Regions from separate parts of the Mesorhizobium sp. ES1-6 genome, predicted to be linked through region 2. Evidence: predicted binding sites of a transcription regulator. Region 2 holds the regulator's gene; the other holds the start of a gene.
What was found. Region 2 encodes PhoB, which activates phosphate uptake and scavenging genes when phosphate is short. Its sites were predicted from a motif close to TGTCATNNANCTGTCAT; they were not measured.

Region 1 (7,406 bases), on a different contig from region 2:
TGTCCTCGCCGAGCTCGGAGGCGCGTAGCGCCCGGTCGCAGAGCGCCATGGCCATCGCCTTGCGTTCGCTCTGGCCGAAGACGAGGCCGTAGCCACGGGTGAATTGTGGTGGCGCCTTGGCCGAGCCCTTGAACTGGTTGACCATCTGGCATTCGGTGACCCGCACCGTGCCGAGCGGCACCGCGAAGGGCAGCTCGGGAACGTCAAGCTCAAGCTCCACCTCGCCAATGCGGATCTCGCCGACAAAGGGATGGTTGCGGGCATAGCCGCGCTGCGTGGAATAGCCGAGCGCCAGCAGAAAACCCTCGTCCCCGCGCGACAGTGCCTGCAGGCGGATGTCGCGCGCCATCGGGAATTCCAGCGGCTCGCGGGTGATGTCGCCGGGAATGTGATCGCCAGGCATGTCGCCATCGGGCTCGATCAGGCCTTCGCGGGCGAGGATGGCCGAGACACGCGGCATGGGCTCGGCCTCGCCGGCGCGCTGCAACGGTTCGGCGACATCGGCGCCGGCGGCCAGCTCGGGGTCGAGCAGGCGGTGCGTGTAATCGAAAGTCGGACCGAGCAGCTGGCCGCCAGGAAGATCCTTGTAGGTCGCCGAGACGCGCCGTTCGACCAGCATCGCGCTGGTGTCGATCGGTCTGGTGTAACCGAAGCGCGGCAATGTGGTGCGATAGGCGCGCACCAGGAAAATCGCCTCGATCATGTCGCCGCGCGCCTGAACGATGGCGAGTGCCGCCAGTTCACGGTCGTAGAGCGAGCCTTCGCTCATCACCCGGTCGACGCCGAGCGCCAGCTGTTCGACGATCTGGTCGAGGCGAAGCGCCGGCACGGAGCGGTCGCCGCGCCGACGGTCGGCAAGCAGGCTGTGAGCGTTGGCAATGGCGGCTTCGCCACCTTTTACCGCGACATACATGGTCAAGCCTCCATCGTCTTGATGCGCGTCGTGCGCGGCAGGCAGGCTATGCCGTCCGATGTGGCGAGGACGATGTCGACGCCGCGTGGAAAGCGCTGGTTGTTTTGCTTCCACTGCTCGACGAAATGGCGCGGCATCCGCGCCGGCGCGATCGTGGCGCTGGTTTCGATGCCGGGGCCCTCAAGCAACAGCGGGGTCCCCGAAATGAGGTCGCCGACCTGCAGGATCAGCGTCGTCGATCGATCGGGATAATCCTGCGTGCCTTGTGAGAAGCCGTCGAGCGCCATCATCTCGGCCGGTGTGGCGATAAATGCGAAATGCGCGTCGGCCGGTGTGTTGGCCAGTGGCGCACCGGTGTGGAAACCAAGCCAAGAGCCGATCGCCGCGGAGACGTGCAGGGCCGGGTCGAGCCAGAGCGGCGTGTCGTTGTCGCACAGTGCCAGCGCAATGGCGCCTGATGTAGCCGACAGCGGCGCCGGCGGGCGGGCCAGGGCGGGCAAAGGCTGCACGCTGCCCGGCCGCGCCATCGCATCCATGACCGCGCGGAAAACGGTCTGGGCATTGAACACCGGATCGGCGAAGCCGCCCTCGATCGATTGCGCTGCGATATCCATCAGTCTTCTCCGCGAACCATGGTGAAGAAATCCACCTTCGTCGCCGCCGTCTCGGCGCGGCGTTTTTCGTGGGCAACGGTCAGGACCGAGCGCAAGGGTGCAATGAGCCTGGTCTCGACCTCGGCGCGGCGGGCAGGGTCCTGCCAGAGAGCGTCGGCGATGGCCGCGAGCTTCGCCTTCTGCTTGTCGCGGCCAAGCGCGTAGCAATGGCCGACCTGTCCTGACGGCAGCCGGACCGTGGCGCGGGTGACGGTCGCTTCGCCGACATTGAAGGGCGCGCCGCCGCCGCCGATGCGGCCACGCAGCGTGACCAGGCCGGTCTCGGGGCCGCGCAGCATGTCGGCTTGCGATGGCAGACCTGCCTCGTTCCAGAGCCGCACGATGTCGTCGCCGCTGGATTGCGCCAAGGTGGCCATGGCGGCCTTGCGCTCGGCCTGGTCGCGGGCTTCCTGTCCTCGCATCGACTGATTTCCTCGTTGCCAAATTTGTCTATTGATATAGACAACTATACAAATTATACATATTACCTAGCGCGAGTCCATGACGGGTGCGTGACAGGATTGGCCGCGGGGCAAAAACATGACGAGACATGATGTGGCCGACAGCATCGAGCGGCGCAGCGGCGTCTCGCTGTGGCGCCAGATCGCCGATAGGATCCTGCAAGCGATCGCCACAGGCGATTTCGCCGAGAACGCCGCGCTGCCGCCCGAGGTCGCACTGGCGGAACGTTATGGCGTCAACCGTCACACGGTGCGCAGCGCCATATCCGCCCTCGTGCAGGAGGGCGTGCTGCGGGCCGAGCAGGGGCGTGGCACTTTCGTCTTGTCGCGCAAGCGGCTGTCCTACCCGATCGGCGCGCGCACGCGCTTTTCGACAGGCCTGCAGGGTCAGACGTCGGAGCGCCACATCGTGTTGCTTGCCTCATCGATCGAGCCCGCCAGCCCGCGCGTCGCCGAGGGGCTCGGTCTGGCCCGTGGCAGCGAGGTGATCCGGCTGGAGACACGCGGCGAGGCCGACGGCCGGCCGGTGTCGCGCGCTGCCGCCTGGTTCGAGGCCAGGCGCTTCGCCGGCATCGACAAGGCGATGGCGCAAACCGGGTCGATCACCGCTTCGCTCGCCCGTTTCGGTGTCGACGATTATCTGAGGCAATCGACCGTGCTGTCGGCCCGCCATGCGGACGCCGCCGATCTCGCCGATCTCGACCTGCAGCCGGGCGCCATCGTGCTGGTCGCCGTGGCGGTCAACGTCACGCCCGACGGCCAGCCGATCCAGTTCTCGGAGTCGCGTTTTCCCGCGGAGCGAGTGGAGCTGAAGTTGTCGGCACTGTAACGCCCTGGCTATCCGATCTCGATCACGGCCTTGATCAGGCCCGACTTTTCGTGCGCCCAGCGTGCGAGATCCCTTGGCGTTCCTTCGAGCGTGGTGCGGTGGGTGACGAGCTTGGCCAGCGGCACGGCGCCGTCGCGGATCGAGGCGGCGACGTGGTCGAAATCGGCGCGCAAGGCGTTGCGGCTGCCAACCAGGGTCATCTCGCGCTTGTGGAACTCGGGGTCGGAAAAGACGATGTCGTCCTTGACGACGCTGACCAGCACCAGCGTGCCGCCATGCGCGACATGAGCGAAGGCCGATTGCACCGAGGGGGTGTTGCCGGTGGCGTCGAAGACCACGTCGAAGCCTTCGCCTGATGTCACATCACGCACCAGATCGGACACGGGTGTCTGTGAGCCGTCAAGGATCGAGAAGCCGAATTCGCTTGCCGCGAAGCCCAGCCTTTCGCTGCTCATGTCGAGCAAGCTGACCTCGAGCCCAGCAATGCGGGCGAAGATGGCGGTGCCAAGCCCAATCGGACCGGCGCCGATGACCAGCGTGCGGGCGCCGGGCTCGGAACGCGCGCGGTGCACGGCATGCGCGCCGATGGCCAGGAATTCGACGGCGGCGGCGTCGGCCAGCGACAGGCCATTGGTGGGATAGAGGTTTTGTGCCGGCACAAGGATCTGCTCGCACATGGCGCCGTCGCGGTGGACGCCGAGCACTTCGATGCGCACACAGCAATTGGGTTTTCCGTGCCGGCAGGCGATGCATTTGCCGCAGGAAAGATAGGGGTTGATGATCACCGGCTCGCCAATGTCGAGGCCGACGCCTTCGCCTGTCCCGATCACGGTGCCCGACACTTCATGGCCCATGATGCGGGGGTAGGCGAGGAACGGGTGCTTGCCCTCGAAGATGTGGTAATCGGTGCCGCAGATGCCGACATGGCTGACCGCCACCAGCGCCCAGCTGGGAGGCGGCGCGCCAGGGGCGGGGCGGTCTTCGACGACTAGGTCGCCGGGCGAGCGGCAGACGACGGCTTTCATGCTTTGATCCAGTCTGTTCGCGAAATCGCCGGCCCACGTCAGGCCGGCGATCGATTGGAACGCGTTATTTGCCGCGGCGGCGCAGTCCGTCGAAGTAGACGATGATGATGATCAGCGCGCCAGTGATGATGCGCTGCCAGAACGAGTTGACGTTGAGCAGGTTGGCGCCGTTGTTGATGGTGGCAAGGATGAAGGCGCCGAGCAGCGGCCCGTGCACCGAGCCGACCGCACCGAAAAGCGAGGTGCCACCAATGACGGAGGAGGCGATCGCCTGCAGTTCCCAGCCCTCGGCCTGGGTCGGGTTGCCGATGCCGATGCGGGCGGCCAAGAGCACGCCGACGAAAGCCGCGCACAGGCCGGACAGCGTGTAGGCCATGTAGATGGTGCGCTGAACATTGACGCCCGACAGGCGCGAGGCCTCGGCATTGGAGCCGACCGAGAACAGGTACCGGCCCCAGCGGCTGTGATGCAGGAAGACATAGGCGGGCACGCCGACCAGGATCACCATCCAGAACAGATTGGGGATGCCGATAAAGGAATTGCGCGAGAAGGCGGTGAAGCTGTCGCTGTTGATGTTGATCGAGTTGCCGTTGGTCATCAGAAGGCCGATGCCGCGCAACGAGGTCAGCGTCGCCAGTGTGATGATGAAGGGCGGCAGGCCCATCTTGACGATGCCGAAGCCGTGGAAAAGGCCGATGGCGACTCCGACCAGCAAGGTGATCAGGATGGCGAGCGCGATCGGTACGCCGGCATTGATCAGCAGGGCGACGACGACAGTGGCGAAACCGACCACCGCACCGACGGAAAGATCGATGCCGCCGGTGATGATGACGAAGGTCTGGCCGACCGCCATGATGGCGATCATCGAGCCCTGACGCAGAAGATTGGCGATGTTGTTGCCCGAAGCGAAGCTTGGCGTCGCCAGCGACAGGACGATCCAGAGCAGCACCAGCAGCGCCAGCAGCGTCAGCCCGAACAGGACGTTGTAGTTGCGCTTCGGTTTTTCGGCGGGGATCGCCTCGATGCTCATGTCTGTCCTCCCAGTTTTTCTTGTTTCTCGGCGAGCGCCTGCGTGAGAATGTCCTCGTGACTGGCGGTGTGGAACCCGTGCGTGGCGACCAGCTTGCCGCGCCGGAACACATGCAGCGTGTCGGCCAGTTCGTAGACCTCCGGCAAGTAGGACGAGATCAGGATGATGCCGGCACCCTTGGACAACAATTCGCCGAACAGGCGATAGATCTCGGCCTTGGTGCCGACATCGACGCCGACCGTCGGTTCGTCGAAGATGAACAGCTTGGCGCCATGGGCCAGCCATTTGCCGATGACGATCTTCTGCTGGTTTCCGCCCGAAAGGCTCGACGCCAGCGCGCCGCGCGTCGGCGTCTTGATTCTCAGGCCAGCGATCTGGCGGTCGGCCTCGGCCTTCTCTTTCGCGTTCGAGATCAACAGATTGCTGGAGATGCGCTTGTAGATCGGCAAATTGAGGTTGAGGCCAACCGGCAAATTGAGGCAAAGACCCTGGTCGCGGCGGCTTTCCGGCGCCAGCGCCATGCCGAGCTTGATCGCGTCATGCTCGGAGTTGATCTGGACTTGCTTGCCTTCCCACAGGATCTGGCCGGCCGACTTTTTGTGACGTCCATAGAGCGAGGTGACGAACTCGCTGCGCCCGGCGCCGATCAACCCATAGAGGCCGACGATCTCGCCGGCACGCACCGTCATCGAGATGTTCTCGAAGCCCTTGCCGGACAGGTTCCTTGTTTCGACGATCGGAGCGCCCGGCGTGAAATGCTCCTTGTGGTAGACCTGCTCGATCGAGCGGTTGATCATCATCTTGACCAGTTCGGCGTCGTTGGTCTCGGCGATGTTTCTGGTGCCGACCAGCGTGCCGTCGCGCAGTACGGAAACGCGGTCGGCGAGTTCGAACACCTCTTCCATGCGGTGGCTGATGTAGATGATCGTCACACCTTCGCCCTTCAGACGGCGGATGAGCGTGAAGAGCTGGTCGGCCTCCTTGCGGGTGAGATAGGCCGTGGGTTCGTCGAAGATCAGGAACTTGGTGCCGCGCACCGTGGCGCGGGCGGCGGCGATCAATTGCTGCTGGCCTATGGTGAGGTCACCCAGCACGACATGCGCCGGCAGGTCGAAGCCGAGATCGTCGATGATCTTCTGCGCTTCCCTGACCATGGCGCGTTGCTGCAGGATGCCGAAACGCGAATTCTCCTCGCCTAGGAACATGTTGGCGGCGACGGTCAAATGACGGCACAGCACGACTTCCTGATGCACGGCATTGATGCCGAGCGCCATCGCTTCATGCGGCGTCGCCAGGGCTGCCGGCTGCCCTTCCCAGAAGACCTCGCCCGAGGTGCGCGGCATGACGCCGGTCAGGAGCTTGATGAGGGTCGATTTGCCGGCGCCGTTTTCGCCGACGATGGCGTGGATTTCGCCTGATCTGAAGGCAAGATTGACCGGCTTCAGCGCATGGGTGCCGGGATAGCGTTTTTCCAGCCCGCGCAGTTCGAGGATGGTCCTGCCGGGTTCCAGAACGGGGGCCGGATGCAGTTCCTGCGCCGTCGGCGTCATGACAATCCTCCCAGACTGGTCTTGCGAGTGGCGGGCGGCGATGCGGCTCTCCACTCGTTGAAATCAGATTAGTTCGAGCCCGCCGATTCCCAAGCCGCTGCGGGATGTTTCCGGGGCGAGGAGGCCCCGGAAACGATTTCGATCTTGCCTGCCCTTACTTCAGCTTCGGGTTGAGCAGGGCGTCGATCTTGGGGTCCTTCATATTGTCCTTGGTGACCAGGTTGGCGCCGGTGTCGACATTGGCCTCGACCTTCTCGCCCTTCGAGGCGGCGAGCGCGGTCTTGATGCCGTCATAGCCCATCCGGTAGGGGTCCTGGACGACGAGGGCGGAAATGACGCCGTCATTGAGGAACTTGATCAGCTTCTCGTCGCTGTCGAAGCCGACCAGCGCCAGCTTGCCGCCAAGGTTGTTCTCGGCGACGGCCTGACCGACGCCCTGCGCCATGATCAGGTTGGAGGCGAAGATGCCCTTGAGGTTCGGATTGGCGGTGATCAGATCGGTGGCGATGTTGAGGCCGGTGGTGGCTTGGCCGTCGGCATATTTGTCGGCGACCAGCTTCAGGCCCGGATACTTTGCCTTGAGCTGTTCGGTGAAGCCCTGCTTGCGCTGTTCGAGCGAGCCGGCGCCGGGCGCGTTGGTGATCAGGGCGACGTCGCCCTCGATCTTGCCGCCGTTGGCGGCGCCGATGGCGGCTGCGAGGCCATCAGCGGCGACGCGGCCGCCCTGCACGTTGTCGGTGGTCAGGAACGAGGTGAAGGCCTTGGAGTCGGCGCCGGAGTCGATACCGATGACCTTGACCTTGGCGGCCGCTTCATCGATCGGCTTGCCAAGCGCCTTGAACTCGGTAGGCGCGATCACGATTGCGGCCGGGTTGCTGGCGACGGCGTTCTCGAGGATCGAGACCTGGCCGTTGACGTCGGTTTCAGCCTGGGCGCCGAGTTCCG
Region 2 (7,406 bases):
TCAAGCGGTCAAACTCAGTTGCAGGCCGGGACGCTGCCGGCTGCGACACCCGCGCAGACTTCGTCCTTCTTGATCCAGCCGGCGTCGATGACGAGGTTGAGATTGTCCTTGGTGATGGCGACCGGGGTCAGGAACAGCGACTTGACGGTGTTGCCGCCAGGCGTCGTGAAGTCCTTCACGCCCGCGATGTCGGTCATCTTCTTGCCGTCGGCGAGCTGCGAGGCGATCTCGGCGGCGTTCTTGCCGAGTTCACGCGCGTCCTTCCACACCGACACGGTCTGGGTGCCGAGCGCGATGCGGTTGAGCGCGGCGTGGTCGCCGTCCTGACCGGAGACCGGCACGGTGCCGGCGAGCCCCTGCGCCGTCAGCGCGGCGACGACGCCGCCGGCGGTGCCGTCATTGGCCGCGACCACCGCGTCGACCTTGTTGTCGTTGGCGGTGAGGAACTGTTCCATGTTCTTCTGGGCGTTGGCGGGCAGCCAGCCGTCCGTATAGGCTTCGCCGACATTCTTGATCTTGCCGGAATCGATGGCTTCCTTCAGCACTTCCATCGAGCCCGAGAACAGGAAATCGGCATTCGGGTCGGCACCCGAGCCCTTGATGAAGACGTAGTTGCCTTCAGGCTTCACCTTGAACACTTCGCGGGCCTGCATGCGGCCGACTTCCTTGTTGTCGAAGGTCAGGTAGAAGACGTCCTTGTTCTCGATCAGGCGGTCATAACCGACGACCGGAATGCCCTCGTCGAGCGCCTTCTGCACCGCCGGGCCGATCGCCGAGGCATCCTGCGCCAGGATGATCAGCGAATTGGCGCCCTGCGAAATCAGGCTCTCGACGTCGGTCAGCTGCTTGCCGGGGTTGGACTGCGCATCGGCGGAAATGTACTTGTCGCCCGCGGCCTCGATCGCCTTCTTCATGGCGGCCTCGTCGGTCTTCCAGCGCTCTTCCTGGAAATTGGACCACGAAACGCCGATGACCTTGTCCTTCGCCTGCGCGACCGAAGCCAGCGTCAGCGACATGGCGACACCCGCCAGGATGGCGGCTGTGAATCTCTTCATGATATCCTCCCTGCGCCGCGTATGGCGCGACCAAACCGACCCGAGGGCCGGCACAAAGGCTCTATTTTTTCGAGCCTCGAAAAAACACTGGTCCATCGCCGGAACACTGTCAACATCGATTCTGATGGATTTTGAGGTGCCGAGACCCTTTTTTCGAGTCTCGGAATAAATAATGACAGCTCCAGATGCATCTGCCAGTATTCTACCCCGTTGCCGGCGATGTTCGAGGGGGCGTCAAGAGCCGCGGCAACGGGGGAGGATGTGGGAAGCATGTCGGTCGGAATCCGCCACGACGATCTGCGCCGGCGCAACCGCGCAATGGTGATAGGAGCCGTGCGCCGGGGCGGTCAGCCCTCGCGCACCGAGATCGCCGCCACCACCGGCCTCAGCCACTCGACCATATCGGCGATATCAGCCGACCTGATCGGCGAGGGTATCCTGACCGAAGGCAAGCCGAACGAGGCCGGCTCACTCAAACGCGGCCGGCCGCAGGTTGGCCTCGGCCTCAACCCCGAGGCCGCGGCTGTGATGACCGTGGTGCTGTCGCTGAATTTCCTCTCCGTCGCCGTCATCGATTATGCCGGCCAGGTGATATCAGAGGAACAGCGCCGGCTGGACACGCTGACCTTGTCGCGTGAAGCTCTGATCGGCGAATGCACGGCAATCGTGCGGCGCCGCCTCGAGGACCCCGATCTCGATGTCAGCAGTGTTGCCCGCATCGCGCTGGCGATCCAGGGCATCACCGACACCGAGGCGCGTGCCATGCTGTGGTCGCCGATCACGCCGCGGACGGACATTGCCTTCGCCGACATACTCGAAGCCGAGTTCGGCATCCCAGCCACCATGGAGAACGACTGCAACATGATGGCGGTGGCGCTGCGCTGGCGCGACCCCCAACGCTATCGCGACGACTTCATCGCCATCCTGCTCTCGCACGGCATCGGCATGGGCCTGGTGCTGAAGGGCGAACTGTTCACCGGCACCCATTCGTCCGGAGGCGAGTTCGGCCACATGATCCATCGCCCGGGCGGCGCGCTCTGCCGCTGCGGCCGGCGCGGCTGCGTCGAGGCCTATGCCGGCAACTATGCCATCCTGCGCAACGCCAGGCAGCTTGGCGAGGACACCGAACCGGTCGCCGATGTCAGTGACGCGCAGATGCGGACACTCGCCGCGGCCGCACGGGAAAGCGACGGACCGGAGCGCGAAGCCTACCGCAAGGCCGGTGAAGCGTTGGGATATGGTCTGGGCAGCCTGTTCGCGCTGATCGATCCCGCACCCGTCGCCATGGTTGGCGTCAGCGCCGCCGCCTTCGACCTGATCGAGCCGGCCTTGCGCGAGGCCATCGCCCAGACCGCCGGCGGCCAGCATTCGGGATCGATTTCCTTCGATACCGAGCCGAACGAACTGCCGCTCATCCGCGAAGGCTGCGCCATGCGCGCCTTGACCTTCGTCGACCAGGAGATTTTCGCGCCGGGCGTGCAGGCGAAAAGCAGCGCTGGGAAGAGCGTCGCCTGAAACCCGCGCGAACGCCTTGGACTCCCGGAAAAGCATGGCCGGACGCCATGACTGCGCGTCTCAACTGCTTGACCGAGCGTCCCAAGCCATTGACGGCTTCGATGATAGTGACACCCATGCCGTGCGATCGGTGTGACGCCGACGCTAGGGGCAGTGGAAAGTTCGACACCGGTTCAGATGCGCAAACCCGACAGCACGCTCGACATGGCAACGGCACGGCGAGTTGAATGGCCTTTTCCGCCAGGGGAGGAATGTTTCGCCGCGTGGAAGAATGCGCTTTCTCTGCTGGTCGACTGTTCCATACCCGAGAGCGCCGACCCCGCGCTTTTCGATTTCCATGGCTGCAGCTGGCAACTTCCAGGCGCCTTTCTGCACGCCAATGGCGGTTCGGCGATGGCGATGTCGCGGACACAACAGGTCATCGACGACCGGCCCACCCAGCACATGGTGCTGTACATGGTTTTGGAAGGACAGGTCACGAGCAGCTACGACGGGTTGATCCAGGAGCATGTCCCCGGCGACATCGTCGTCGTCGACTATTCGTCGCCCTACGAGAGTCGGACCTCGGGCTATGAAGGGGTCGCGCTGACCTTGGACAAGGCCAGTGTGCCGGCCGGGCTGCAGAACAATGTTCACGGCCTTGTGCTGACGGCGAGCGAGGACGCCGGTGCGATGCTCGGAACCCAGATCATGGCTCTCGTGAAGCATATTGACGGCCTCTCCATCCACCAGAGCCAGGTAACGGTCGATGGCATTCTGCGCTTTGCCGCCGCCGCCTTTGGCGCCCCCACAACGCGGCACCGGCGCGACAAGCGTTTCCTTTTCCAGCGTGCGTCGTCGACCGCACGACAGAAACTGTCCGATCCCGACTTCGGCCCCAGTGAGTTGGCGGCGGTGCTGGGCGTTTCCCGATCGAATCTGTTCCGCCTGTTCGAGCCGCATGGTGGCGTGCAACGCTGGATGCTCGCGGAACGGCTAAGGGTGTGCTTGCAGAGCATTCTGCGATCGACATCGGATCACAAGATAGCCGCCATCGCCCGTAATCACGGGTTTCGCAGCGAGTCGCACTTCAGCCGCGCTTTCCAGAAGCGATACCAGATCAGTCCGAGTTCCGTCCGTGCTCTCAACCATGATTCAACGCGGATGGCGGCCTATGAGACCTTGCTGAAACAAGGCAACGGCAACGGCGGAGCGATCGTCGAGGGCTGGCTTGCCTCCCTCCGCGCCTGAGTCCGTCGAGCCGGATCCGTCGACACATTGATCGTGCGTCTCATCTTCGTGACCGAACGTCCCAAAATGCTCGTCAGTCTCGCGCGGGACCGTGACAGCACGACCGACTTCGCGGACAGGTATCTTTGGGGCTGATCTGAAGCGTTCCGACCCTCCACGGAGGCACGAATGCGCAGCGGAGCGAAAAAGGGGGCACGAACATGTCAGGCGAAGCGATCGAGATGCGGCAGGTCGGTCAAGCGGAGAACCCCACTCACCGGCAACCATCCTATCTGGAGCAGGCACTGGGCAGGGTCAGTCAGCTTATCGGATCAGCCGGCTCACGATCACGTCATGGGTCGGAGCCGGACGGTCTGGAAGCATTCGACATGCTCGGCGGCTGGAAGGGCTCGGACGCGAGCAGGCGCGACATCAGGTAGCGCCGCGGATTGTCCCTGGGACGCGCACGCATCATCTCTGCTGGTATTCGCGGGCGTATTGATGTTTGCCGTTATCATCTTTCGCACGCGCGCTGGCTGAGCGCGGCTTTAATCCTCGCGGATCGCGTAGCCCGCGCCGCGGATGGTGCGGATGACGTCGGGCATGCGGCCATTGTTGACCGCCTTGCGCAGCCGGCCGACATGCACGTCCACCGTGCGCTCGTCGATATAGATCGTCTCGCCCCAGACATTGTCGAGCAGCTGGCTGCGCGAGAACACCCGGCCGGGATGGCGCATCATGAATTCCAGCAGCCGGAACTCGGTCGGTCCGAGCCGGATTTCGCTCTTCTTGCGATAAACCCGGTGCGATTCACGGTCGAGCACGATGTCGCCGACCTTGAGCACGCTGGACAGCACTTCCGGCTTGGCGCGGCGCAGCAGCGCCTTGATGCGGGCCATGAATTCCGGCGTCGAGAACGGCTTGACCAGATAATCGTCGGCACCCGTCGACAGGCCGCGCACGCGATCGCTTTCCTCGCCGCGCGCCGTCAGCATGATGATCGGCAACCGCTCGGTCTCGGGCCGCATTCGCAGGCGCCGACAGAGTTCGATCCCGGACACTGCCGGCACCATCCAGTCGAGCACCAGGAGATCGGGGACGTTTTCCTGCAGCCGGATTTCGGCTTCATCGCCGCGCGTCACCACTTCGACCTGGTAACCTTCCGATTCCAGATTGTAGCGGAGGAGCACGCCAAGCGGCTCCTCGTCCTCGACCACCATGATGCGCGGCGCGATCATCGGCCTGTCACCCTGTTATACCGCCGGCGCCGACATCGCGGTCTCGTCCTGCTTAGGGCGATTGGCGGGCAGCTGCGTGCCGGTCAGCACATAGTATGCATTTTCAGCGATGTTGGTCACGTGGTCGCCGATGCGCTCGAGATTCTTGGCGCAGAACAACAGATGCGTGCAGGCGGTGATGTTGCGCGGATCTTCCATCATGTACGTCAGCAGTTCGCGGAATACCGAGGTGTATTTGACGTCGATGCGCTCGTCGTCATTCCTGAGTTTGGCCAGTGCCGACGCATCGCCGGCCGCATATTCCTCGACCACGCCATGCACCTGGATCAGCACCAGTTGCGCCATGGCGTCGATGGAATGCGAAAGGTCGCGCGGCGTGGCGCTGAGACCGACAGTGCCGACGCGCTTGGCGATGTTCTTGGCAAGGTCGCCGATGCGTTCAAGGTCGCCGGCCATGCGGATCGAACCGACGACATGACGCAGATCGTCGGCCATCGGCTGCCGCTTGGCGATCAGCGTTATGGCGCGGTCATCGAGTTCGCGCTGGCGCGCATCCATGATGGCATCGTCGGAGACGACGCGCTGGGCAAGAGCGTTGTCGGAGTTCAGCAGCGCCTTGGTGGCGCCGCCGACCATCGAGCCGGCGAGGTCGCCCATGTCGCTGATCAGCCTGCTGATCTGTCCGAGATCTTCGTCGAAGGCTGCAACCGTGTGTTCGGCCATGATCCTGGTCCTCGTATGCGTGCGATCAGCCGAAGCGGCCGGTGATGTAGTCCTGGGTGCGCTTCTCGCGGGGCGACGTGAAGATCTTCTCGGTTTTGTCGAACTCGATCAGCTCGCCCAGATACATGAACGCCGTCTGCTTCGACACGCGCGCCGCCTGCTGCATGTTGTGGGTGACGATGACGATCGTGTAGTCGGCTTGCAATTCGTCGATCAGCTCCTCGATCTTGGCGGTCGACAGCGGATCGAGCGCCGAGGCCGGCTCGTCGAGCAGAATGACTTCCGGCTTCACTGCCACGGTGCGGGCGATGCAAAGCCGCTGCTGCTGGCCACCGGAAAGGCTGAGGCCGCTGGCGTTGAGCTTGTCCTTGACCTCGGTCCACAATGCCGCACGCTTCAGCGCCTGCTCGACACGGCCATCCATCTCGGCCTTGCTGATCTTCTCATAGAGCCTGACGCCGAAAGCGATGTTCTCATAGATCGACATCGGGAATGGTGTCGGCTTCTGGAACACCATGCCGATCTTGGTGCGCAGCAGGTTGAGGTCCTGCGAGCGGTCAAGAACGTTCTGGCCATCGAGCAGCACCTGGCCCTCGGCGGTCTGCTTGGGATAGAGCTCGTAGATGCGGTTGAAGACGCGCAGCAGCGTCGACTTTCCGCAACCCGAAGGGCCGATGAAGGCTGTGACGCTGCGCTCGGGCAGCGACAAGGTGATATCCTTCAGGGCCTTCGACTGCCCGTAATAGAAATTGAGGTTCTTGACCTCGATCTTGGATTTGGCGGCTGCCTCTGTGGCGATCGTCATGTCTGGAGACAACATCTGGCTCATTTGTCCTCTCTGCGTCCGGTCAGGCTGCGCGCAAAGATGCTGAGCGCAAGAACCGTCAATGTGATGATGAGTGCACCGGTCCAGGCCAGTTGCTGCCATTCCTCATAGGGGCTGAGAGCGAACTGGAAGATGGTGACAGGCAGGCTGGCCATCGGCGCGTTGAGATTGCTCGACCAGAACTGGTTGTTGAGCGCGGTGAACAAGAGCGGCGCCGTCTCGCCGGAGATGCGGGCGATGGCCAGCAATATGCCGGTGACGATGCCCGACATCGCGGCGCGATAGGCAACCGAGCGGATGACCACCCAGCGCGGCGCCCCGATCGCGGTGCCGGCTTCGCGCAAGGCGTTGGGCACCAGGTTGAGCATGTCCTCCGTGGTGCGCACCACAACCGGGATGACCAGGATGGCAAGCGCTACGGCGCCGGCGATCGCCGAGAAATGCCCCATCGGCCGCACCATCAGTTCGTAGACGAATAGGCCGATGATGATCGACGGCGCAGACAGAAGGATGTCATTGATGAAGCGCACCACGGTGGTTAGCTTCGAAAAGCGGCCATATTCGGCCATGTAGGTGCCGGCCAGCACACCGATCGGCGTGCCGACGATGATGCCGATAATGGTCATCACGATGCTGCCGTAGATGGCGTTGAGCAGGCCGCCGGCATCGCCGGGCGGCGGCGTCATTTCCGTGAAGACCGCAAGATTGACGCCCGAGAGGCCCTTGTAGAGCAGAGCGCCAAGGATGAGCGCCAGCCAGGCAAGGCCGATGCCGGCGGCGATGACGCACAGCGTCATCATCACGCCATTTCTGCGTTTGCGGCTCTGGTGAAGCGATGCG

Region 1: a site for PhoB is predicted at 2,068-2,084, ahead of phnF (phosphonate metabolism transcriptional regulator PhnF). Genes of this name have one in related genera too.

What each region holds. Positions count from the first base shown of each region.
Region 1 covers NZ_JAIUGU010000013.1:49,912-57,317, forward strand. Annotated here, with positions in the region: gene LB564_RS25725 (carbon-phosphorus lyase complex subunit PhnI) at 1-913, opposite strand, end outside; gene phnH (phosphonate C-P lyase system protein PhnH) at 916-1,527, opposite strand; gene phnG (phosphonate C-P lyase system protein PhnG) at 1,527-1,988, opposite strand; gene phnF (phosphonate metabolism transcriptional regulator PhnF) at 2,107-2,856, shown strand; gene LB564_RS25745 (zinc-binding alcohol dehydrogenase family protein) at 2,865-3,881, opposite strand; gene LB564_RS25750 (ABC transporter permease) at 3,946-4,911, opposite strand; gene LB564_RS25755 (sugar ABC transporter ATP-binding protein) at 4,908-6,461, opposite strand; gene LB564_RS25760 (ABC transporter substrate-binding protein) at 6,616-7,406, opposite strand, start outside.
Region 2 covers NZ_JAIUGU010000003.1:609,773-617,178, reverse strand. Annotated here, with positions in the region: gene xylF (D-xylose ABC transporter substrate-binding protein) at 15-1,055, opposite strand; gene LB564_RS11865 (ROK family protein) at 1,326-2,570, shown strand; gene LB564_RS11860 (helix-turn-helix domain-containing protein) at 2,748-3,800, shown strand; gene phoB (phosphate regulon transcriptional regulator PhoB) at 4,328-5,017, opposite strand; gene phoU (phosphate signaling complex protein PhoU) at 5,033-5,740, opposite strand; gene pstB (phosphate ABC transporter ATP-binding protein PstB) at 5,766-6,569, opposite strand; gene pstA (phosphate ABC transporter permease PstA) at 6,566-7,406, opposite strand, start outside.